DNA from 3 places in the Brucella anthropi ATCC 49188 genome. Region 3 is predicted to be linked to each of the others. Evidence: predicted binding sites of a transcription regulator. Region 3 holds the regulator's gene; each other region holds the start of a gene.

Region 1 (7,891 bases), 1.4 Mb from region 3:
GACGCTGCATCATTTCACCTACCGTGCCGGTGATTACTGGCCGGAGGAAAAGGATGAGACGGAGTTTTTCGAGTGGCGTCGTGGCAATGCGGTGAAAATCGGTCACGACACATGGCTCGGCCATGGCTCCACCATCTTGCCGGGTGTGACGGTTGGCAATGGTGCGGTTGTTGGGGCCGGAGCAGTGGTGAGCAAGGACGTGGCACCCTATACGATCGTGGGTGGTGTGCCTGCGCGTCTCATTCGCGAACGTTTCGATGCTGCGACCGGCAATCGTCTGGATCGGCTGGCCTGGTGGGACTGGAGCCATGATCGTCTGCGTGAAGCGCTCGATGATTTCCGCGCGCTCGATATCGAAGCTTTCCTCTCAAAATATGAAACGGCCGCCAACACAAATGCGGTCATGAAAGAGCTATCCAATGGCTAATGAAATCGTTCTGAAAAATGCGCAGATCGTGCTCGCTGACGAGATTGTTTCCGGTTCTATCCTGATCCGTGACGGCAAAATTGCAGCCATCAATCAGGGCTATGCCAATGGCGGCGATGACATGGATGGCGATTATGTCATTCCGGGCCTCATCGAATTGCACACCGACCAGCTGGAAAGCCATTACGCGCCGCGTCCGAAAGTGCGCTGGAATGTCGACGCTGCGGTTCAGGCCCATGATGCGCAGGTAGCAGCATCGGGCATCACGACGGTTTTCGATGCGATGCGTGTCGGCTCCGACTATGACCGCGACTTCGTTGGTAAGGATATGCGGATGCTTGCGGATGCCATTGAAAGCGGTGTTCGCGAAAATCGCCTGCGTGCAGACCACTTTTTGCATCTGCGCTGCGAAGTATCTTCGGCAGATTGTCTCGAAACGTTCGAGCTTTTTGCGGGCGATGACCGCGTCAAACTCGCTTCGCTGATGGATCATGCGCCGGGACAGCGTCAATTCGTTGATCTTGAGACCTATCGCACTTATTACATGCGCAAGATGAAGCTCACGGATGAGGAGTTCCGGGTGCATTGTGAGAAGCGTATGGCGGATTCGGACGCCTATTCGGCCAATCATCGCCGCGCCATTGCCGAAATGGCTGCGACACGTGGCATCGTTCTGGCCAGCCATGACGATGCGACCAGTGCGCATGTCGATGAATCGCTCGACCATGGCGTGCGGATTGCCGAGTTTCCGACCACGATGGAAGCGGCCAATGCTTCGAAAGGTGCGGGCCTCTCGATCCTGATGGGCGCGCCGAACATCGTTCGCGGTGGCTCGCATTCCGGCAATATCGCCGCGCGTGATCTCGTGGACAATGGCAGCCTCGACATCCTGTCTTCGGACTATATTCCGTTCAGCCTCATTCAGTCGGCTTTCGGCCTTGCTTCGGGTGAACGTCCGATTGCGCTGCCACAGGCTGTCCGCCTCGTGACCAAGAATCCTGCCGACGCCATGGCCATGGATGATCGCGGCGAAATCGCCATCGGCAAGCGCGCCGATCTCGTTCGCGTGCGCCCGAAAGGTGCAATCCCGGTTGTCCGTACGGTCTGGCGCGAAGGCGAACGGGTGCTTTGATGCAGATGCAATCCGATATGCCGAAAGGCTGTTTCGTCGCCGTCGTCGGCCCCAGCGGGGCCGGCAAGGATACGATCATGGATGCAGCGCGTGTGGCTCTTGCGGGCGACACGCGTTTTCATTTTGTGCGCCGCATCATCACCCGCCCGCAAATGCCGGGCACGGAAGATCATGACAGTCTGGATGAAGCATCTTTTGCAACAGCTGCAGGCGAGGGAGCCTTCGCTCTGCACTGGCAGGCGCATGGCCTGAGCTATGGATTGCCAAAATCACTGGAGGATGAAATCGCCGACGGTACGGTGGTGATCGCCAACGTTTCACGGCGAGTGCTTGGCGATATTCGCAGGCTCTACAAATCACGTTCTGTGGTCGTGATAACAGCCCGACCGGACGTTCTGGCAGAACGGCTTGCGTCGCGTGGTCGTGAAAGCCGGGAAGAAATCACCGCGCGACTTGCGCGTGAAGTGAGCTTCGATGACGATGCCGGAGATGTTGTCACAATAGACAATTCAGGTGATGTCAATGCATCCACAGAGACCTTCCTTCATCATTTGAAGGAAATAACTGTTAAAACAATTGCTTAGGTGAAATCTCTATAGCGGCGTGTAAATTTACACAAACGTCATTATGCTTTCATTGCAGTGTCATGGAAGCAATTCAAAGTGAGCATGAATGGAGACGAATTCATGCTTCAACTGAACAACATAACGCGCCGCTATAATGACAAGGTGGCGGTTTCGGGCGTGGACCTCGAAATCGAGCCGGGCACGTTTGTGGGAATTATCGGGCGCTCGGGCGCGGGAAAGTCGACGCTTCTGCGTATGATCAATCGCCTTGTCGAGCCGTCCGAGGGAACAATTCACTGGGATGGTCGTGATGTTACGGGCCTTAAAGGCTCGGGATTGCGTGACTGGCGCGCGCAATGTGCGATGATTTTCCAGCATTTCAATCTGGTTGATCGTCTGGATGTTCTGACCAATGTTCTGATGGGGCGTCTCAATTATGTTTCGACGCCCAAGTCGCTCCTGCGTATCTGGAGCGACGAAGAACGCCTGATCGCGCTTTCCGCTCTGCAGCAGTTCGATATTGCGCATCTTGCGGCGCACCGCGCCGATGAACTTTCGGGTGGCCAGCAGCAGCGCGTGGCGATTGCCCGCGCGCTCGTGCAGCAGCCACGCATTATTCTTGCCGATGAGCCTATTGCGTCGCTCGATCCGCGCAATACCCGCAGCGTCATGGACGCCCTGCGCCGCATCAATCGCGAATATGGCATTACGGTCCTCTGCAATCTGCACTCGCTCGATATTGCGCGCAGCTATTGCGACCGCCTCGTCGGCATGTCTGCTGGCAAGATCGTATTCCGTGGCACACCGTCGATGCTGACAGATATGGCATCACGTGACCTTTACGGCATGGAAGCCGCTGACGTCATCGACGCCGATGAACAGGCTGAAACAATGCCAATGCCAGTTCCGCAGTCGGCTGAAGCCGTTCTGCGCCAGCTTTCCGCCTGAGCGCATAAAGCTCCGGAAAAAACACGCTCCAAACTCAGGATTAACAGGAGATACCTATGCTTAACCGTAGAAACTTTCTGGCGGCGGCTGCGCTTACCGCAACGCTGACCATGCCAATGATGGCCTCCACCGCTCAGGCTGCTGACTGGAGCAAGGATTATCCGGAAATCGTTCTGGGCGTTATCCCGGCTGAAAACGCCTCGACCACTTCCGACCGTTATGCACCTCTGGCTGCATATCTCGGCAAGGAACTTGGCACCAAGGTCACGCTGCGCGTCGCCAACGACTACGCCGCCGTCATCGAAGGCCAGCGCGCCGGTAACATCCAGATCGCATTCTATGGCCCGGCTTCTTATGCCCGCGCCGTCATGACCGGCGTTGAAACCACTCCGCTCGTCAACCAGCGTCATGACACCGGCGTCAACGGCTACTACTCTGTCGTTTATGTTCGCGCCGACAGCCCCTACCAGAAAATGGATGACCTGAAGGGCAAGACCATTGCTCTCGTTGATCCGAACTCCACGTCGGGCAACAATGCTCCGCGCTTCTTCCTCAACCGCGAAGGCTATAGCGTCGATACGTTCTTCGGTAAGAACTTCTTTGCTGGCAGCCATGAAAATGCAGTTCTTGCTCTTGCGCAGGGCACCGCTGACGCCGCTGCCAACTCCTGGAACTCGGAAAACGATTCCAACCTGACCCGTATGGTCAGCCGCGGCGTTCTGAAAGACGCCAACGGCAAGGCAATGACGAAGGACGATTTCCGCGTCATCTTCAAGTCGGACTTCCTTCCAGAAGGCCCGTTCGCCGTTCTCAGCACGCTGCCAGACCAGTTGAAGGCAGACATCAAGCAGGCTTTCCTCGACATGCCAACCAAGGACAAGGCTGGCTTTGACGCCCTTTCCGACGGCAAGGATCAGGAATTCGTAGCCACCGAAGCTAAGGATTTCGAACCAATCATCGAGATGCTCAAGTTCAACGACAAGGCTCGCAAGTCTTAATCCGCAGAACAATTGAAGTGCCCGGAACCTAACCCGTTCCGGGCATTTTTTAGAGCATGATCCCGAAAAGTGGGAACCGGTTTTCGGACAAGATCATGCTTGATTAAAGGAATCTCGCATGACGGTATCCTCACTCGACGGCAACGGTGCAAAAGGCCTGCTTGCCGATTATCGCAGAGAAGTCGGCAAACGGCGTCTCTACGGTATCGCGCTGCTCCTCGCGCTTGTCGTTGTCGCCATTGCTGCCTCCGTCGTTGCCGATGTTCGGCCGGGCACACTGGTCGAAAATCTCTTTCGCTTTACAAGCTATCTCGGTCGCATTCTGCCGGATCTGACCATCGCCAATTTCTGGGGCGACCTCGCTGCCTGGTACTGGAACCTCGGCGGCTGGCTCAAGATGCTGTTTGAGACGCTGTTGATCGCCTATCTGGCGACATTGATCGGTGCAGTCGTCGCTTTCGCCGCTTCCTTCGCAGCATCATCCAACATGGCTCCCAATTCGACGGTTCGCTTCATCGTTCGTCGCGGGCTGGAATTGTTGCGTACGGTTCCAGAAATCGTCTTCGCGCTGCTGTTCGTTATCGCCTTCGGTCTTGGGCCGATGGCCGGTGTGCTGGCACTGATGCTTCATACGACAGGAGCACTGGGCAAGCTGTTCTCCGAAGTCGTCGAGAATATCGATATGCGCCCGGTAGAAGGTATTCGCGCATCGGGCGGCTCCGGCTTGCAGGTCATTCGCTTTGCCGTGCTGCCGCAAGTGGCCGCAAATTTTGCTTCCTATGGCCTGCTGCGCTTTGAAATCAACGTGCGCGGCGCTTCCGTCATGGGTTTTGTGGGGGCAGGCGGCATCGGGCAGGAACTGCTTACCTCGATCCGCCAGTTCTATTACAGCGATGTCAGCGCCATTCTGCTTCTGATCATCGTGACGATCGTCGTGATCGATCTTGTCACCCAGCGCGTGCGTCACGCACTGCTTGGCCGTATTGGTTGAGGAGAGAATTATGACCGACATTGCACAAAGTCTCTCCCGCGAAGCGCATGCGCACGAAAAGGAACTCAGAGCCGAATATGCCGATCTGTTCGGCAATGGGCGCACATGGCGCAATCTGGCGATTTTAACCGTAGCGCTTATCGCTTCGGTCTGGTTCGCCTTCTACTGGCTCGATTTTTCGCTGCTGCGCATTCTAAACGGCCTCGGTCGCCTCGGCGATTTCGCCTTGATGATGATGCCGCCATCATCCGGCGGTCGTTTCAGCCTTTATCTCTGGTCGATGATGGAAACGCTGGCAATCGCCTATCTCGGCACATTGCTGGCAGCGATCCTCGCTTTTCCATTCGGTTTTCTGGCGGCGAAGAACATCATTCCGAATGTCTTCCTGCATTTCGGCATCCGCCGCTTCCTCGATACCATTCGCGGCGTCGATACGCTGATCTGGGCGCTGATCTGGGTGTCGGTTGTGGGGCTTGGGCCGTTTGCCGGTATCCTCGCCATCGCCTGCTCGGATTTCGGCGCATTCGGCAAGCTGTTCTCGGAAGCCATTGAAGGGGCCGACAAGAAGCCGGTCGAAGGCGTGGTCTCGTCGGGTGGCGGCAAGCTGCACGGTTATCGCTTCGGCGTGCTGCCACAGGTTTTGCCACTGATCGGCAGTCAGGTGCTTTACTTCTTCGAGTCAAACACCCGTTCGGCAACGATCATCGGTATTGTTGGGGCAGGTGGCATCGGCGCGCATCTGGCGGAACAGATCAAGGTTCTGAACCTTCAGGACGTTTCCTTCCTGATCATCATGATCCTGATCGCTGTTGCCGTGATCGACTGGTTCTCGTCCAAGCTGCGTCACGCCATGATTGGCAAGAAGGCACAGAAATCGGCTTAACCGGTGATGAGTGTCTTGATGCCATCTGCAACGAACTGAACGGCAAGCGCTGCCAGAATGACGCCGAGAAGGCGGGTCAGGATGGAACGACCGGTTTCGCCCAGAAACCGGTCGACGCGCTCGGCCAGCAGCAGCACGAGATAGGTAATCAGCAGGCAGACGAAGATGACGCCAAGAAGGGCCAAACGCGGCCCGACGCCATGGAATGAGTCCGAGGTCAGCACGATTGCCGAAATTGCGCCCGGACCGGCAATCAGCGGAATGGCAAGCGGGAAAGCGGCAATATTGCGGATATGGTCCTTGGTGATGGCAACCTCGGCGCTCTTTTCCTTGCGCTCTGTCCGCTTCTCGAAAATCATCTCAAATGCGATCCAGAACAGCAACAGGCCACCGGCAACGCGGAACGCACCGATGGTAATGCCGAACATGCCGAGTATCTGCGCGCCCGCAATGGCAAAGAGCGCCATCACGATAAAACCGATGATGGAGGCGCGAAGCGCCACCTGTCCGCGGTGGTGCCGCTCCATGCCCGGCGTGAGCGCCAGAAACAATGGCGCCAGTCCGGGCGGATCGATTGTAACAAGCAGGGTGACGAACGCGCTGAAAACCGTATCGTAGAACCCCATACTGCACGCGCCCTTCTTGTTGGTATGTTATGCTCAATCGGATACATGGATTGTAGACGATCGACGGCACATGGTCGACGCAAAGCGCCCGTCCGGGCAACATCGTTGCTCAATCTTTATGTGAATATCTTTTAAGTCATTGAATTGACAGACGGAAATAGCCCGCCGAAACGGTCGTGAAATTGGCGTTTTTTGCTGGTTTCCGTTATAAAGTGACTTTATCGATTCTGTTGAGAAAGAAATCTGAATAGTGTCAGATCAAACGCCTCCACCCGGTTCCGACGATATGAATGGTGGCCCAAACGGCGGCCCTAGCGGTATCGAACCGATTTCCATTATCGAGGAGATGCAGCGCTCCTATCTCGATTACGCGATGAGCGTTATCGTGAGCCGTGCGCTGCCCGATGTGCGCGACGGCCTGAAGCCCGTGCATCGCCGCATTCTCCACGCCATGAACGAGATGAACCTCGCCTATAACCGCCCGTACCGTAAGTCGGCGGGTGTGGTCGGTGAGGTCATGGGTAAGTATCACCCGCATGGCGACGCTTCTATTTATGACGCTCTCGTGCGTATGGCGCAGGATTTCTCCATGCGCGATCCGCTTGTCGACGGGCAGGGCAATTTCGGCTCCATCGACGGCGATCCGCCGGCAGCGATGCGTTACACCGAATGCCGTCTGGAAAAGCTTACCGAATCCATCCTGTCGGACATCGACAAGGACACGGTCGACTTCCAGGACAATTATGACGGCCGCGAGCAGGAACCTGTGGTTATGCCTGCACGCTTCCCGAACCTGCTCGTCAACGGTTCGGGCGGTATCGCTGTCGGCATGGCGACCAACATTCCGCCACACAATCTCGGTGAAGTCATTGATGGCTGCGTAGCGCTCATCGAGAATCCGGCCATTCAGTTGGAAGAAATGATTGAGATCATCCCTGGTCCGGATTTCCCGACCGGTGGCATCATCCTCGGACGCGCAGGCATCAATTCCGCCTACACGACCGGGCGCGGTTCTGTGATCATGCGCGGGCGGGCCACCATTGAGCCGATGCGCGGTGACCGCGAAGCCATTATCATCACCGAGATCCCGTATCAGGTGAACAAGGCTTCGATGATCGAGAAAATGGCCGAACTGGTGCGCGACAAGCGCATCGAAGGCATTTCCGATCTGCGTGACGAATCCGACCGCGAAGGCTATCGCGTTGTGGTCGAACTCAAGCGCGACGCCGTTGCCGATGTCGTTCTGAACCAGCTCTATCGCTACACGCCGCTGCAAACCTCGTTCGGTTGCAACATGGTGGCGCTGAACGGCGGCAAGCC
Region 2 (7,891 bases), on a different replicon from region 3:
GGCCGGAGGACTAATATCTGGGGCTGGCAGTGCGGCTCGCGGCATTATCCAAGGCACTGGGCAAGCAGCAGCACCCTCCATTGAGCAAATGCTTCCCCAGGGATTGAAGGTCAATCCCGTCGACTATTTTACAGATACGTTGCTGCGAAATGATAGAGCACCCGCTTCTAGTGGGGAGGGTCAAAATGCTGCTGATTTCACCCGACAGGCAGGCAGCATTTTCTCCAACCTGCTCTCGACAGGCCAGATAACCGACGAAGATAAAGCTTGGCTCGTCCGTCAGGTTACGGCTCAAACGGGAATGAGTGAGACCGACGCCCAAAATCGCGTCAATCAGACAATCGAGCGGGTCCAGACCGTGAGAACGGAAGCGCAGAGGAAGCTCGATGAAGCGCGAAAGCAGATTGATGAGGCAAAAGAACAAGCCAGCAAGGCGCTTGAGGAAGCAAAAGCACAAGCATTGGAGACTGCTGAGAAGACCAAAATAGCTGGCATTCTGAGCGCCTTCCTTTTGGCTGCTTCAGCCTTAGTTGCCGCAGTGGCCGCCTATATCGGAGCAGTGCATGGTGGTCGTCACCGAGACGAAGGCCGAATTTGGAGCGGCTTAGCCTACCGTAGGTAGTTTCATCAATGTCCATGACGAGCCCCTTCACGCGGAAGCAGTGGAGGGGCTATTTCTGAGTACGGTCGACAATCCTCATGGCGCTTGTTTGAGTCCTATCGGTGCATTTCTGGGACAGCAGGCGAGGGCATTAGCTACATACCCCCTAGTGTAGGGCAATATTTTCTGATCAGGTGATACCTTTTAATCCGTTCAATGCTGATGGAATCGTGACTCGATTGCGGTGAATAGGACCGGTCAGTGTGCACTACTGATCGGGAGTTTCTATTTATCCGTGCTGCGTGAACTTTCTCGCGCAATAAGAGTTATGTTTTCAGGAGGAGAAAGAATGAGCTGGTGGTTTATCGGAACGATAGTGGTGGCGCTACTCGCCTTGATCGGCTTTATGATTTGGGTAGAGAAAAACCGTGAATAACGGCAGCGGGCACTGTTACCTTAACCTAAGTGTAAACATCAGTTGCGATAACGGGTGATGACCGAACCTCGTTCTTCGCTTTACCGCCGCCATCGTTATCCATCTGAGATTATTGCAGAGGCGGTGTGGTTGTATTTCCGCTTTCCGCTAAGCTTTCGCATGGTTGAAGACATGCTGGCTTATCGTGGCATCTTCGTCACATATAAGAGGGCATAGCGTTGGTTTCCCGCTAAACAACGTTAAGGTGGAACGCGGTCACGCCACTCGCTGTTTTGTAGATAAGTTGAGCGGTTTCCGGCCGGTCGTCTTTGCGGCGCGATCCCAGAGGAAGTCACCGGAAAAGGCGATGTGCTCCCACCCGACCGGGGAGGTATGAGCCAGGAGATTGTCGGAAACAGCTTCCCCCTGCGAGCGCAGATGCTCAATGGCGTCACGCATATAGGTGGAATTCCAATAGACGATCGCCGCAATGACGAGGTTCAAGCCGGAGGCCCGGTACTGTTGGGCCTCGTGACTGCGGTCGATGATGCGTCCCTGTCGGAAGGTGTAGATCGCTTGCGCGAGGGCATGGCGCTGCTCGCCCTTGTTGAGACCGGCGTGGCATCTACGTCGCAGCCCCGGACTTTCCAGCCAGTCGAGCATGAACAGGGTTCGCTCGATTTTGCCGATCTCCTGAAGCGCTATGTCCAGCTTGTTCTGACGCTCATAGGCCGAGAGCTTCCGCAACATCACCGATGGCGCGACATGGCCGGTCTTGAGCGAAGCGACCAGACGCATCACGTCATCCCAATGTTCGCGGATGACATCGGTGCGGATGCGTTTGCCGAGGAGCGGCGCGATTTCGGGATAGCCCGCGGGATGCTCGATCGGGATCAGTCGGCGATCCGGGAAGTCGCGTAGCCGCGGGCAGAAACGGAACCCAAGCATGGCGCAGAGCGCGAACACATGATCGGTCGCGCCGCCAGTGTCGGTATAATGCTCCGCAATCGAGAGATTGGTGCCGTGGTGAAGTAGCCCGTCGAGCACATAGGGCGCCTCGTGCGTCGCCGCCGAGAGAACCTTGATGTGGAAAGGGCCGTGTTGATTGGAGACGTGGGTGTAGAAGCTGAAGCCCGGATCGACGCCGTAGCGGGCGTTGATGTCTCCTCCTGCCGTGCCACGTTTGCCGCCACGAAAGAACTGCCCGTCAGAACTTGACGTGGTTCCGTCACCCCAGACCCAAGCGATAGGCAGGCGGTGTTGAGCATTGATGATGGTAGCGAGCGCTTCCCGGTAGGTATCCTCACGAATGTAGGCGTCTTGTGTCCAGATGAGCTGGTCTCGGGTGACGCCGTGGCTGGCGGCCGCCATGCGGGAGAGCCCGAGATTGGTCGCATCGGCCAGAATTGCGGCCAGCAGCGCGCTCTCGTTCGGACAGTTTTCGCCGGTGCGCAGATTGGTGAAGGCCGCCATGAATCCGGTCTCGCGCGCCACTTCATGCAGCAGTTCGGTGATGCGGATGCGCGGCATCATTGCGTCCAGGCGATCGGCGAGTGCTTCGGCTTCGTCGGGAACTGCGGTCTTGACGGGTGAGACCTGCAACCGATCTTCGGCAAAGCGGACGCCTTCAAGCTGGTTGCGTTTGAGGCGCTGCGCGAATTTCTTCAGCCGCCAGTCCAGTTCCCGGCCGCGCTTTTCGAGCCATGTGTCGGCGGCGGTCGGCAATCCGAGTTCGGCGACGATTGGAGCGGCGGCCGGTTCCGGCAGAAGGTAACTGTCGAAGCGGCGATAGGCTGACGACCGCTCAACCCAGACGTCCCCGGAACGTAACTTGTTGCGCAAGTGCGCCAGCATAGCCGTTTCGTAGAGCCGACGATTGATCTTGCCATCCGGCTCGATCACCAGCTTCCGCCATTCCTCCTTGAACGGCATCGGCGCATCCGGCGGCACATCGCGCCTGCCCGACCTGTTGAGTTCGCGAAGCTTTTGAACGCCGGCTATCGTTCGCGTGCTTCCTCGGTTGGCCTTGAATTCGAGAACTTCGATCAGCGCCGGAGCAAACTTCCGCAATGTCGCATAGCGGTCCACGGCCACCGTGAGGGGATCGACATCGGCAGTTTCGGCGAGCTCGGCAATCTCATGTCTGGCTTTGAGCAGATTGATCCAGCCGACAGTTTCGTCAATTGCCTCGACCGGGTCCGAGTGGTTGTCGATAGCACCGGCAAGAGCGTCGATCGTACCGCGAAACAGTCGCATCAGCCGGGCGACGTCTTTCGCGGTCGCCCCATAGCGGCGGGCCTGCTTGTTCTGGGCACGGCTGAACGCACCGCCGATCAGCTTGTCTGCCATTTCGATGGCCGCGTCGGTAAGCCGCTCTTCGAGGTCGATCAGAAATGCAACGAGCGTCGCCCGCCGGCGCGACGTCGTGTAACGCTCGATCATATAGGCGGGGGACACGCGCCCCTCACGCACGAACTGCCGGTAGCGGGCGGGGTGGATGGCGGCGCTTAATTTCGGCGGGATGCCGATCCTCCGCACCACGCCCAGACGATCGAGAATGCCTCGAACGTGATCGGGCTTTGCAGCCACCGGGATCGTCTTGAGCCAGGTGAGCGGCATAGCGCCGGTCGAATCTGCAGCCAGAAGCGCATCGAGCGCGTCCAGTTGAGCCGGCCGAAGACCGGACAGGAGCGCATGAGCCGCCTGTTTTCTGGCACGCGCCCGGCCGGCAATGCCAGCGCGCTCTATGGTCGAGGTAGCAGGCAGAAGAATCTTGGCCTGGCGCAGCGCGTCAATGATACCGGCGGCGATCACGACACCCTTGTCCGTTCCCCAGGCAGCTTTGGCGGCCGCCTCGATCATGAAGGGGATATCGGTCCGGCTTGCGCCTCGAAGGCCGAGTGCCGAGGCGAGCTCGCGGGCATGATCGGTCATTGTCTGGTCGCGGACGGCATATGCGGCGAAGGCAGTTTCCGGCAGGTCGAGCTGCTCGGCAATGAAGGACACGAGTTCTTCGGAAAGCCCGGCGCTGCGTTGAAGAATTTGTGCCAATGTCATGCCGGGATGGCGAAACAGCGCAAGTTGAACAGCAACACCGAGACGGTTGCGATTCTCTCGGCGAAGCCGGATCAGGTCGAGGTCGTGCGGTTCGAAGGTGTAAAGTCGGGCAAGATCGTCTCGGCTCGTCGGAAAACCCAGCAACTGTTCCCGCTCGGCTTCGTTCAGCAGTTCGTGCTTGCGCATGGTGCTCCTTCCGCCGTCCCTAAAAGGACTCGAAAATTCATGGACAGTTCGGAATAAAGAGACATATTCTGTGGACGGAATCACAGTATTCCGACACACGCAGCTTCGGTTGTCCACAGAACGGACGTTTCGGAGACATGAATATGGGGGCAATTCTCGGTTATGCGCGCGTCTCGACTGGTGATCAGGATGTCGCCGGCCAGGCAATGCGCCTTGAGCAGGCCGGTGCCATAAAGGTTTTCAGCGACGTCCAATCCGGAAAGAACATGGACCGGCCGGGCCTGGCCGAACTGCTTGCCTATGCCCGTGCTGGCGACACGCTCGCGGTCGTGCGGCTCGACCGGCTCGGACGGTCATTGGCGGAATTGCTGGAAACCGTGAAGATGCTGCGGGAGCGCAAGATCGACCTTCTCAGCCTCGAGGAAAAGATCGACACCTCCTCGGCTGCCGGCGAGCTGATCTTCCATGTCTTCGGCGCCATCGCCCATTTCGAGCGCAGGTTGATCTCGGAGCGCACAAAGGACGGCATCGCCGCCGCGCGAGCGAAAGGAAAGAAGCCGGGGCGCCAGCCGCTCGACATGAAAAAGGTCGATGCGGCGATGAAACTGATCGCAGCCAGCATATCTCCCGCCGAAGCGGCAAAGCAGCTCGGCCTTGGGCGGTCGACAGTCTATCGGGAAATGCGCCGACTGGGTGTTAGTCGAAGCACTTAGAGCCGATGCAACGCTGTGCCCTCAGGTGAGGGCCGATTGCTGAGCCTAGGGCTCTCGTGCTTCACCGATATCTTGGATCCGGTTCTGCAGGCTCATGCGGTCCAGCGAGGCGAACGGCAGATTGATGAAGATGCCCAGCCGACGCTCCAGTCCTGCAAGAACCTCCGTGAACGCCCGCTTGCGCTCCCACGCCTCACCCTTGACCAGGGTCGGGTCCGGGCAGCGCCAGTGGGCCGTGACCGGAAGACCGGGCCATTCGGGGAGAGGCTCGCCTGCAGCGGTGTCACTCAGCGTAAAGACGAAATCGAGCTCCGTCGCCCCAGACGCTCCGAATGCTTCAAAGTGCTGAGGCTTCATGTCCTCCACCGGATACTCCGCGCTCCGCAGCAAATCCAGAACAACAGGTTCGATTGCGGGTGCGGGATCGACAGCGGCGCTGACGGCTTCGAACCTGCCCTTGCCAATCTTGTTCAAGATTGCCTGTGCCATCACACTGCGCGCGGAATTGCGGCGTGAAAGAAAAAGCACACGATAAATACCGTCCCGCATCTCATCTCCCTCGGATACCGATATCGGAATTCGATATAGCTGTTCGATGACAGCTATATGAAGCTTTCGAGTCTGACCACGGCTTTGACCACCGTGATCTCGTGCGGACCAAAGCGCCGGTCGCCTTGACGCCGATCAATCCATTGCCCGCGTCCCGCGCGAGTATGCTGGTGTTTTTAGATCAGACCCGACACAAGTCCGGCCCCAATCACCAACATGGCCACAGCCACGATAAGCTGCACGGTCCGCAACGTGATCTTCTGCAGGACACGCTTGCCTACGAACGAACCGGCGAACGCGCAGATCGTGCCGATGACTACCGGCATGAGCATTTCCTGCGATCGGGCAAGGTTATCCGCCATGATACTCGTCCCGTAAGTGACCAGCCGTACCGCATCGACTATCACCGCCGCGACGACACCAGTGGCGACGAAAGCCTCCTTCGTAAGGCCCGCCTTCAAGAGGAAGGCAGAACGTAACGCCCCCTGATTGCCGGACAGGCCGCCGAAGAACCCTGACAGCACGCGTGGCAACCAGCGCGGCGGAAATGCAAGCGCCTGAAAGCGCGGCCATAGTTCCAGCAGGGCGAAGGCGACAATCAGCACACCGATGACCGCCTTGACGACAGTGATTTCATAGGCCGATCCACCGAGCATGTAGCTCGCGAGAGCCGGCATCCTGTCGAACCAGGTGAGAAGACTTGCTCCAACGATGGCAGCGAGGGCGGCCGGCACCCCGAACCGTGCCACGACCCGCCAATCGGCTTGCCTGGCCATCAACCCGAACTTGAAGATGTTGTTGGCGAAATGCACGACCGCGGTCGCCGCGATCGCCAAGGGCACCGGGAAGAACAGCGCGAAGACCGGCATCAGGATCGTCCCAAGACCGAAACCGGAGAAGAGCGTTACACCGGCGGTCAGCAGCGCCACAAGGCCGATCAGGATGAGTTCCATATCTTTGTCTTTTCCCTGCAATCGATTTTCGCTATCGTAAACGGATAGTATGAACCGATCATTCCGCGAATCAAGAAGGCAGGTGGCATGACAGGGAGCCAATCGGAAAACGATGCGCTTGGGAAAAGGCATTCGCTGAAGATGGAGCACCATGATCTCCTCTCCGGCCTCGTGCGTCTGCACGTGCTTCATCACGCAGCCGAGCATGAGATCTACGGACAGTGGATGATCGATGAACTGGCAAGCCACGGCTACCGCCTGTCTGCCGGTACGCTCTATCCGCTGCTGCACAAGATGACGCGGGACGGCTACCTAACCTCGCGCGAGGAGCGCGACGGCCGCACGGTGCGCAAGCTCTATTCCATTACCGACAAAGGGCGCGAAGGTCTCGCCTTGGCCAAGGAGCGCGTCCGTGAATTTACCGGAGAGGCAATGAAACGATGACGGATACAACAACGAGCCACGATGAAAGCAGCGCCGTCAGAGGCTCGGCCGGGGAGGTCTTCACAACCTTTCTCAAGCTCGGTTTCACCTCCTTCGGCGGGCCGATTGCGCATCTTGGGTACTTTCGCGACGAACTGGTGTCGCGGCGCAAATGGATCGACGAGCAAGGCTATGCCGATCTCGTGGCGCTCAGCCAGTTCCTGCCCGGCCCGGCATCGAGCCAAGTCGGTTTTGCCCTGGGACTCTTACGCGGCGGTCCGCTCGGTGCACTTGCGGCCTGGGCAGCCTTTACCCTGCCGTCGGCGCTCCTACTTGTTCTCTTCGCCTATGGCGCTGCGGCATTTGGCGGCCCGGTCGGCGGCGGCGTTATTACCGGTCTCAAGATCGTTGCTGTTGCCATCGTGGCACAGGCCGTCTGGGGCATGGCAAGGAACCTCTGCCCGGACCGCGAACGGGCCACGATCGCTCTCGGCGCGGTGCTGATCATCGTGCTTGTGGCGGGCGCACTCGGCCAGGTGGCGGCGATCGCCGCCGGCGCGGCGGCAGGCCTTCTCTTCTGCCGCAATCATCACAAAGCAATCACCCGGCACATCGAATTCCCCGTCTCACGGACGTTTGGAGCAGTTTCGCTCGTCTTGTTCTTCGCCCTGCTGATCGGACTGCCGATCCTCGCCCCCGCCATACCCTCACAAGAGCTGGCCGTCTTCGACTCGTTCTACCGCGCGGGATCACTGGTCTTCGGCGGCGGCCATGTCGTGCTGCCGCTGCTCGAAACAGAAGTCGTGAAAAGCGGCTGGGTCAGCCACGATCAGTTCCTAGCCGGATACGGGGCGGCGCAGGCTGTTCCGGGGCCGCTCTTCACCTTCGCGGCCTATCTCGGAACCGTGTTGGGGCCGGAGCCCAACGGCCTCATCGGCGCGAGCATTGCGCTGATTGCGGTTTTCCTGCCGGGCTTTTTGATCCTGCTCGGCGT
Region 3 (7,891 bases):
ATTCACGGTCTCGCCCGCACCAAGGCCGATCTTGAAGAAATCGTCGTGACGAGCTTGCAGAAGGCGAGCTTGTTCGAGGAAGTGAAGGATCGTCTGCACGATGCGGGCACCGGTCTTTCGGGCGGCCAGCAGCAACGTCTTTGCATCGCACGCGCGATTGCGGTGAGCCCGGAAGTCATTCTCATGGACGAACCGTGCTCGGCGCTCGACCCGATTGCGACCGCGAAGGTGGAAGAGCTGATCGACGAACTGCGCCAGAACTATACGATCGTGATCGTCACGCACTCCATGCAGCAGGCCGCGCGTGTTTCGCAGCGCACCGCCATGTTCCACCTCGGCAATCTGGTCGAAGTGGGTGACACGGAAACCATGTTCACCGCGCCGACCGAAAAGCGCACGCAGGACTACATTACCGGACGCTTCGGCTGATCCGGAACTGCGCTTCAACAGATAGACAGTGCGGCTTCCCCGCAATTTATATTACGAGGTCTACTATGCCGTCTCAGCATACCGTTCGCTCCTACGACGAGGAATTGAAGTTTCTCTCCCATAAGATCGCCGAAATGGGCGGACATGCGGAACGTATGGTCGAGCAGTCGGTCGCCGCTATCGTCAATGCGGACAATGCGCTCGCACAGCGCGTCATCTCCGACGATCTCATTCTCGATGCCAGCGAGCGCGAGATTGACGACAAGGCTGTGATGATTATCGCCAAGCGTCAGCCCATGGCTGTGGACCTGCGCGAGATCATTGGCTCGATCCGCATTTCTGCCGATCTGGAACGCGTGGGCGATCTGGGCAAGAACATTGCCAAGCGCGTTGCCGCCGTTTCGGAATCACGCCAGCCGGTAAAGCTTTATCGCGGGCTCGAAACACTCGCCGAGCTGGCGCTGACCCAGCTCAAGGATGTTCTCGACGCCTATGCGTCGCGCTCGGTGCAGCAGATCAATGTCGTTCGCGACCGCGACGACGAGATTGATGCCATGTACACGTCACTGTTCCGCGAGCTGCTGACCTACATGATGGAAGACCCGCGCAATATTTCCGCCTGCACGCATCTTCTGTTCTGCGCAAAGAATATCGAGCGTATCGGCGATCACGCGACCAATATTGCGGAGACCGTCTACTACATCGTGACCGGCCTGCAAATGCCGGCCGAACGACCCAAGGAAGACCTGAGCCACGGTATTGTCGTGGATGAGGCGCGTAAACCCTGAACTGCAGCCGACCGGACCACGGTCTGGCGGTTGAGAATGAGTGAATAGCGCGGCGGCACGCGGTCGATTGGGGGGATTGTATCCACCGCCCGCCGAATTTGGATAGGGAAATACTGGATGTCACAGGCACCCAAAATCGCTGTGGTAGAAGACGAAGAGGCGCTGAGCGTTCTTCTTCGCTATAATCTTGAGGCAGAGGGCTACCAGGTCGATACAATGCTGCGCGGCGACGAAGCCGAGATCGCCTTGCGCGAGAACGTACCGGATCTGCTCATTCTGGACTGGATGTTGCCGGGCGTATCGGGCATTGAGCTTTGCCGTCGCTTGCGCCAATGGCCGGAAACCGAACGCCTGCCCATCATCATGCTGACGGCACGTGGCGAGGAAAGCGAACGTGTTCGCGGCCTGAGCGTCGGTGCGGACGACTATGTCGTGAAGCCATTTTCGACGCCGGAACTGCTGGCGCGCGTCAAGGCGATGTTGCGCCGGTCGAATCCGAGCATTCTTTCGCACGTGCTGAAAGTGGGCGACCTGGTTCTCGACCGCCAACAGCATCGTGTCTATCGCAAGGAAAAGGAAGTTCGTCTCGGACCAACGGAATTCCGCCTGCTCGAATATTTCATGATGTCGCCCGGTCGTGTCTTCTCACGTAGCCAGCTTCTGGATGGCGTTTGGGGACCGGACATCTATGTCGACGACCGCACGGTGGACGTCCATGTCGGACGGCTGCGCAAGGCGATCAATGTCGGTCGTGCGCTCGATCCGATCCGCACCGTTCGGGGTGCGGGTTATTCTTTCGGGTGACCGCTGCGGTCATCTCGGCGTCAGGAACTGAACTTGTCCGACCCACCACGGTATCCGTGGCGGGTCGTTTTTTGTTTAAGACCCAGCTTTGCAAGGTGCGGATCGTGCTCGCCCGATTCGCATTGCAACAACCCGAAACGGGTCTCAAAAGTATGATCTCACGCGATGTTACAAATCTGTTGTCAAAGTTGACAAAGAGCAATGGAACCGGCCTGGAAGCAGAAATTCTGCAGAAGATTTGAAACACCACGAATGTGTATGCAAAAAAAGTACAAGCAAAAGCGAATTAAGGCAGCGATATGGCGTGTATTGCGAGACTTTGAATCTCGTTAAATCAATATCTTACCTGAATCGCTAATTCTCGTTAAGGAATTATTAATATATTTAAAGGGCTTGTAGGCACATTCGCAATCTCGATTCGGAATTGTTTTAGGACTTTTCAGCGGTCTCCAGCATTGTTGGGATTTGACCCGCCGCCTTTTTTTGGCCTAAAAATTCCAAAACCTTGAATTCGATTGAGCGACTGTAGGACGTGTGATTTTGATCTTCGTCCTCTTTGACTTGCACCGCAGTCAGACGTTCGCGCACATCGTTCCAGATGTGTTCGCCTGAATGGATGACTGGATCAGTTAAGGGTCCTAACATGAGACTGAGCCATTGACGCGCGCCGCGAAGTGGAAATTGCCCGCTCTTATCGGGCTGGTGATTGCGCCTTTCGTGGTGACCGGTTGCACGACAACCGGAACCTCGGGAAAAGCCAATTCGGAAAAGACGGCGGCAAGCCACGTCAAATCCGTCAATGGCGTGAAGACCTACACCTACACCGCACGGGACAAGAATTGCCTTGAACGTGCGATGTTCTTCGAATCCAATCGTTCGAGTTCCGACGGTCTTCTGGCTGTTGGTACGGTCGTCATGAACCGTCTCGCGTCGGGACGTTATCCGGATACGATTTGCGGTGTCGTCGGTCAGAAGAACCAGTTTGCGCCCGGTGTGCTTACCCGCCAGATGAATTCCAAGGCGCTGCCTGATGTTCAGGCCGCTGCCGACGCGGTTCTGAAGGGTGAGCGTCATCCGAAGCTCAAGAACGCCATGTTCTTCCACACGGCGGGTCTGAAGTTCCCTTACAACAATATGCATTACGTGCTCGTAGCCGGTGGAAATTCCTTCTACGAGAAGCGCAATCGCGACGGTTCGCTGCAAAATCCGGTTCCGCAGGAGCCATACAATCTGGCTATGGCCTATTCGCCGCAATCGCCTTCCGTTCCGCAGGATCCGTCTTATGACGTGACCCTGCCGCAGACCGGTCCAGTTCCGGGAACGGAACCGACCGTTCAGGTGGCACTCGCGGAAGCGGCAAAGGCTCAAAGTGTGGAACAGAGCACTGGTGCTGGTCCGCAGGCCCGTGGCGAACGACTGGCACGCCATCGCGGTGTGGCTGCACCTCAGCAGGAACAGCATATGCAGGTGGCTTCCTACCAGCCGCAATTCGATACGACAGCCCCGCAGCCGACATCGCTTGGCTATGCTCCGGCAAGCCAGAAGCAGGCTGACGCCATTGGCGCGCTTCTTCTGTCCCAGGACCGTCCAGAAGCACCGCTATAAGAGGCGATTTTACAATCAGATAATCTGCAACGCCGGTCTGGTTCTACCTTACCGGCGTTTTGATTTTTCTGGCTGATTGTCGTCGCTTTTCGGCGAAAGTTTCAGCGATAGATCGGGCGATAGATCACCATCGGAGTGTCGTAGAAATCGACCTGATTCTGCCAGGCACGCCGGTCAGCTCTGCGATCGAGGTCCAGTCGCATGAGACAGTTGGCGAAAGCGTCAGTTTTGGCCTTGAAGCCATAGCTGCGGCAGGTCTGTTCGTCGGCCGCACGACGTTGTTCAGGTGTCATGGTCACGCAGCCCGCCAGAAGGCCGATAACGCCCAGCAAAATAAGCATTTTCTTATTCATTACTGTCTGCTTTCTCCTGCAACTGACTGCAGAATTACTATACTGCAAAGGCAGGAAAAAAGGTGGTGAAATTATGCCGTCTGATAAACTGTCGGTGATTCCATATCCAAAAAGGTCTTCCACCCATGGCTCATGAACAGCTGAACCCAGTCATCGATCCGGTGAAACTCGAACGTCTCGCGGAAGTCGCCGTTCGCGTTGGTCTGCAATTGCGCGAGGGGCAGGATCTCGTCATTACCGCACCGGTCGTGGCCTTGCCGCTGGTTCGCCTTATCGCCAAGCATGCTTACAAGGCTGGAGCCGGACTGGTAACGCCATTCTTCGCGGATGACGAATTGGCGCTTGCGCGTTACGAGAACGCATCCGACGCGAGTTTCGATCGTGCGGCAAGCTGGCTCTATCAGGGAATGGCGAAGGCCTATTCGAATGGCGCTGCCCGTTTGGCCATTGCAGCTGATAATCCGATGCTCCTCTCCAGCCAGGACCCGGCCAAGGTTTCACGCGCCAACCGGGCCAACTCGAAAGCTTATCAGCCGGCTCTCGAAAAGATTGCCGGTTTCGATATCAACTGGAACATTGTCTCCTATCCCAATCCGGCATGGGCGAAGCTTATGTTTCCGAACGAACCGGCGGACATCGCGACCCGCAAGCTGGCCGATGCGATCTTCGCGGCTTCGCGCGTCGATGTCGACGATCCGGTCGGCGCATGGGCGGCACACAATGCAGCGCTTCGCACCCGCACCCGCTTCCTGAACGGCAAGGCTTATAGCGCCCTGCATTTCAAAGGTCCGAACACCGATCTGACGGTCGGACTTGCCGACGGTCATGAATGGCACGGCGGCGCGTCTACGGCGAAGAATGGGATTACCTGCAATCCGAACATTCCGACGGAAGAAGTGTTCACCACACCTCATGCACTACGGGTCGAGGGCTATGTGACGAGCACCAAGCCTCTGTCGCATCAGGGCACATTGATCGAGGATATCGCGGTTCGTTTTGAAGGTGGACGAATTGTCGAGGCGAAGGCAAGCCGCGGTGAAGAAGTGCTCAACAAGGTGCTGGATACGGATGAAGGTGCCCGTCATCTGGGTGAGGTGGCACTGGTGCCGCATTCCTCGCCGATCTCGCAGAGCGGGCTTTTGTTCTACAACACGTTGTTCGATGAAAATGCCGCAAGCCACATCGCGCTTGGCCAGTGCTATTCCAAGTGCTTTATCGACGGCGCAAAACTGACACCGGAACAGATTAAGGCGCAGGGTGGCAATTCGAGTCTCATCCATATCGACTGGATGATTGGCTCCGGCCAGATCGACGTCGATGGCATCAATGCGGATGGAACCCGAGAGCCAGTGATGCGCAGCGGCGAATGGGCCAACTGATTATCGCGAATAGAAAAGGCCGGGAATTCCCGGCCTTTTCATTGCATCTGTGAGGTCAGTTCTTTTCCTGAACGTGGGCCTCAAGGAACCACAATGCCTTGTCGAGACCACGGGAAGCGGCGGTAAAAATATCCGCCGTATCGTCGTCACCTGCATCATCTGCATCCTTGATCGACTTGCGCACAAGATTGGCAACGTCGCCATAACGCTCGATCAGTGCAAGCAGATGATCGTGAACGGCATAGATGTCGGTTGGATAAGGCTTGAGCTTGCTTTCCTTGGCCACGACCTGCGTGGTGCCATAGGCCGTTCCGCCGATCTGCACGGCACGCTCCGCAATCGTGTCGACATGTTCATCGAGATCGGCGCGGAAGCCATCGAGCATTTCATGAACGGCGATGAACTGCGGTCCCTTGAGGTTCCAGTGTGCCTGCTTGGTGATGAGGGCAAGATCGATTGTCGCGGCTAGATTTTCGTTGAGCAGCGCGATCATTGTCGTCTTCGTATTGGAAGGAAGATCGTTGCGGGTTGCATGCATCGACTTCTTGGACATTTTATCCTCATATCCTGTTGTTCGATCCGGCTTGGAGCGGCTGGGAGATGTCGCTTATGGTCACGGGTGGGTGTTCCAAACGCAAATGAACCCGCCAGATCATTGTAAGGCTCGATTGCTGAATGGGCCTTGTCGCCGTCAGGACAAAGCAAAAACGTTGCCGCACCCGGTTTTCAAACGTATATCGCCAAGTTTTGTTCCGCGAGAAGGGCTAAAAAACGAAACTGATCCAGCCTTTGGACAAGACTTGGCTTGTCGCGAGGTAAAATCTGATTTACCCGGTTGCGCATGAAGATACTTGCGCTTGATACTGCCGCTTCGTGGTGTTCCGTTGCCGTCTACAATGCCGACGGCGATGTCGTGCTTGCCGATGTGAGCGAAAACATCGGCAAGGGACATGCGGAAGTATTGATGGACTATATCGAACGTGCTGTGACTGAGGCGAAACTGTCGCTCCGCGATATGGATCGGGTAGCGGTCAATATCGGACCGGGATCGTTTACCGGCGTTCGTATCGGTGTCTCGGCAGCACGTGGCTTTGCATTGGCGCTCGACGTTCCTGCCATCGGCATAACGGCGTTCGAAGCGTTGGCTGCGGAAACACAGATACTGTCCCCGGAAAAGCCAATTCTGGTTCTCCTCGACGCGCATCGTGGCGAGATTTATGCGCAATCATTCGATGCAAAAGGGTTGCCGGGCGCGAAGCCGCTGGTTCTGTCGCGAGAGGAAGCGGAGGCTCTTGCTGTTTCTCAAGCGGAAAATACTGTTCTTGCAGGTTCTGCAGCCGCTGCGATCAATGACGTGCTTGGTGGCCGTTTCGAGTTGGGCCCGATAGAGCCAACCGCGAAAATCGGCATCTATGCGCGTCTGGCAAGCTTGCGCCAGCCGGGCGATGCGCCGAAGCCGCTTTACATGCGTGGGCCTGATGCGAAGCCGCAGGTCGGGTTTGCACTGCCGCGCAAGGCTACCGGAGAATAGCCGATGATGGGCTTGCCGTTTGGGCGTTTCGGTCGCAGACAAATCTCGGTGGAGCCGCTTGGCGCACAGGATAGTCATGCGATTCAGCGTATTCATGCAGTCGCTTTCCATCACGGCTGGAGTTCCGACGATTTCAGATCGCTGATCGCACAGGATACGGTTTTCGGTTTTGTTGCCCGTGCGAAAGGCAAACCGAACGATGCCTGTGGTTTCGTGCTGGCTCGTCTGGTGGCAGGTGAGGCGGAAATCCTGACGATCGCCGTCGCGCGTGATGTGCAACGCCAGGGCGTCGGGCGCGCGCTGATGGATGCCGTGTTGCGCCATCTCTATCAGGAGCGCGCTGAAACGCTTTTTCTGGAGGTGGATGAGGCGAATATTGCCGCCCAGACGCTTTATCGCCGTCTCGGCTTCCAAAAGGTTGGCGACAGACCTGCTTATTATGAAACCGCCAATGGGCGTTCGGCTGCACTGATATTGCGTCGCGACCTGAGTCGTACTCCGGCAGGGCTACGATGATCGGAGCAATCCGCATCTTTCTCGTCGTCGCGGCAATGGTCGCATTGAGCCTGTCGCTTATTCCAGTTCAGTATCTGTTGCTTAAGCTGAAGAACAACTGGAAGCGGCGTCTGCCGACCTTTTTCCATCGTATTGCTGCACGCCTGTTCGGTTTTCGCATCAAGACCGTCGGCCAGATGCACGAGGGCCGACCTTTGTTACTCGTCGCCAACCATACTTCGTGGAGCGATATTATTGTTCTGTCGACGGTCGGTCAGGTCTCCTTCATCGCCAAGTCGGAAGTCAGGAAGTGGCCTGTTTTCGGTATGTTCGCCGTTTTGCAGCGCACTGTTTTCGTGGAGCGGGAACGGCGGGGCAAAACGGGTGAACAGACATCCGAAATCGCAAGGCGTCTGGTAACCGACGACGCTATGGTGCTGTTTGCGGAAGGCACGACCTCGGATGGTAATCGCGTCCTGCCGTTCAAGACAGCGCTTTTTGGTGCCG

What was found. Region 3 encodes PhoB, which activates phosphate uptake and scavenging genes when phosphate is short. Its sites were predicted from a motif close to TGTCATNNANCTGTCAT; they were not measured.
Region 1: the regulator PhoB is predicted to act here: its motif matches at 2,180-2,196, upstream of phnC (phosphonate ABC transporter ATP-binding protein).
Region 2: the regulator PhoB is predicted to act here: its motif matches at 5,568-5,584, upstream of OANT_RS24105 (arsenate reductase/protein-tyrosine-phosphatase family protein).

Annotation. Positions count from the first base shown of each region.
Region 1 covers NC_009667.1:2,295,181-2,303,071, reverse strand. Annotated here, with positions in the region: gene OANT_RS11365 (DapH/DapD/GlmU-related protein) at 1-427, shown strand, start outside; gene OANT_RS11360 (alpha-D-ribose 1-methylphosphonate 5-triphosphate diphosphatase) at 420-1,559, shown strand; gene phnN (phosphonate metabolism protein/1,5-bisphosphokinase (PRPP-forming) PhnN) at 1,565-2,143, shown strand; gene phnC (phosphonate ABC transporter ATP-binding protein) at 2,246-3,073, shown strand; gene phnD (phosphonate ABC transporter substrate-binding protein) at 3,130-4,071, shown strand; gene phnE (phosphonate ABC transporter, permease protein PhnE) at 4,190-5,062, shown strand; gene phnE (phosphonate ABC transporter, permease protein PhnE) at 5,073-5,945, shown strand; gene OANT_RS11330 (MarC family protein) at 5,942-6,571, opposite strand; gene gyrA (DNA gyrase subunit A) at 6,858-7,891, shown strand, end outside.
Region 2 covers NC_009670.1:42,893-50,783, reverse strand. Annotated here, with positions in the region: gene OANT_RS24120 (ATP synthase subunit B family protein) at 1-622, shown strand, start outside; partial or broken gene OANT_RS26820 (IS6 family transposase) at 1,095-1,244, shown strand; gene OANT_RS24115 (Tn3 family transposase) at 1,293-4,259, opposite strand; gene OANT_RS24110 (recombinase family protein) at 4,403-4,972, shown strand; gene OANT_RS24105 (arsenate reductase/protein-tyrosine-phosphatase family protein) at 5,018-5,521, opposite strand; gene OANT_RS24100 (sulfite exporter TauE/SafE family protein) at 5,698-6,474, opposite strand; gene OANT_RS24095 (PadR family transcriptional regulator) at 6,616-6,918, shown strand; gene chrA (chromate efflux transporter) at 6,915-7,891, shown strand, end outside.
Region 3 covers NC_009667.1:790,022-797,912, reverse strand. Annotated here, with positions in the region: gene pstB (phosphate ABC transporter ATP-binding protein PstB) at 1-429, shown strand, start outside; gene phoU (phosphate signaling complex protein PhoU) at 495-1,217, shown strand; gene phoB (phosphate regulon transcriptional regulator PhoB) at 1,335-2,021, shown strand; gene OANT_RS03945 (cell wall hydrolase) at 2,679-3,626, shown strand; gene OANT_RS03940 (hypothetical protein) at 3,728-3,979, opposite strand; gene OANT_RS03935 (aminopeptidase) at 4,105-5,358, shown strand; gene dps (DNA starvation/stationary phase protection protein Dps) at 5,414-5,911, opposite strand; gene tsaB (tRNA (adenosine(37)-N6)-threonylcarbamoyltransferase complex dimerization subunit type 1 TsaB) at 6,200-6,889, shown strand; gene rimI (ribosomal protein S18-alanine N-acetyltransferase) at 6,893-7,405, shown strand; gene olsA (lyso-ornithine lipid O-acyltransferase) at 7,402-7,891, shown strand, end outside.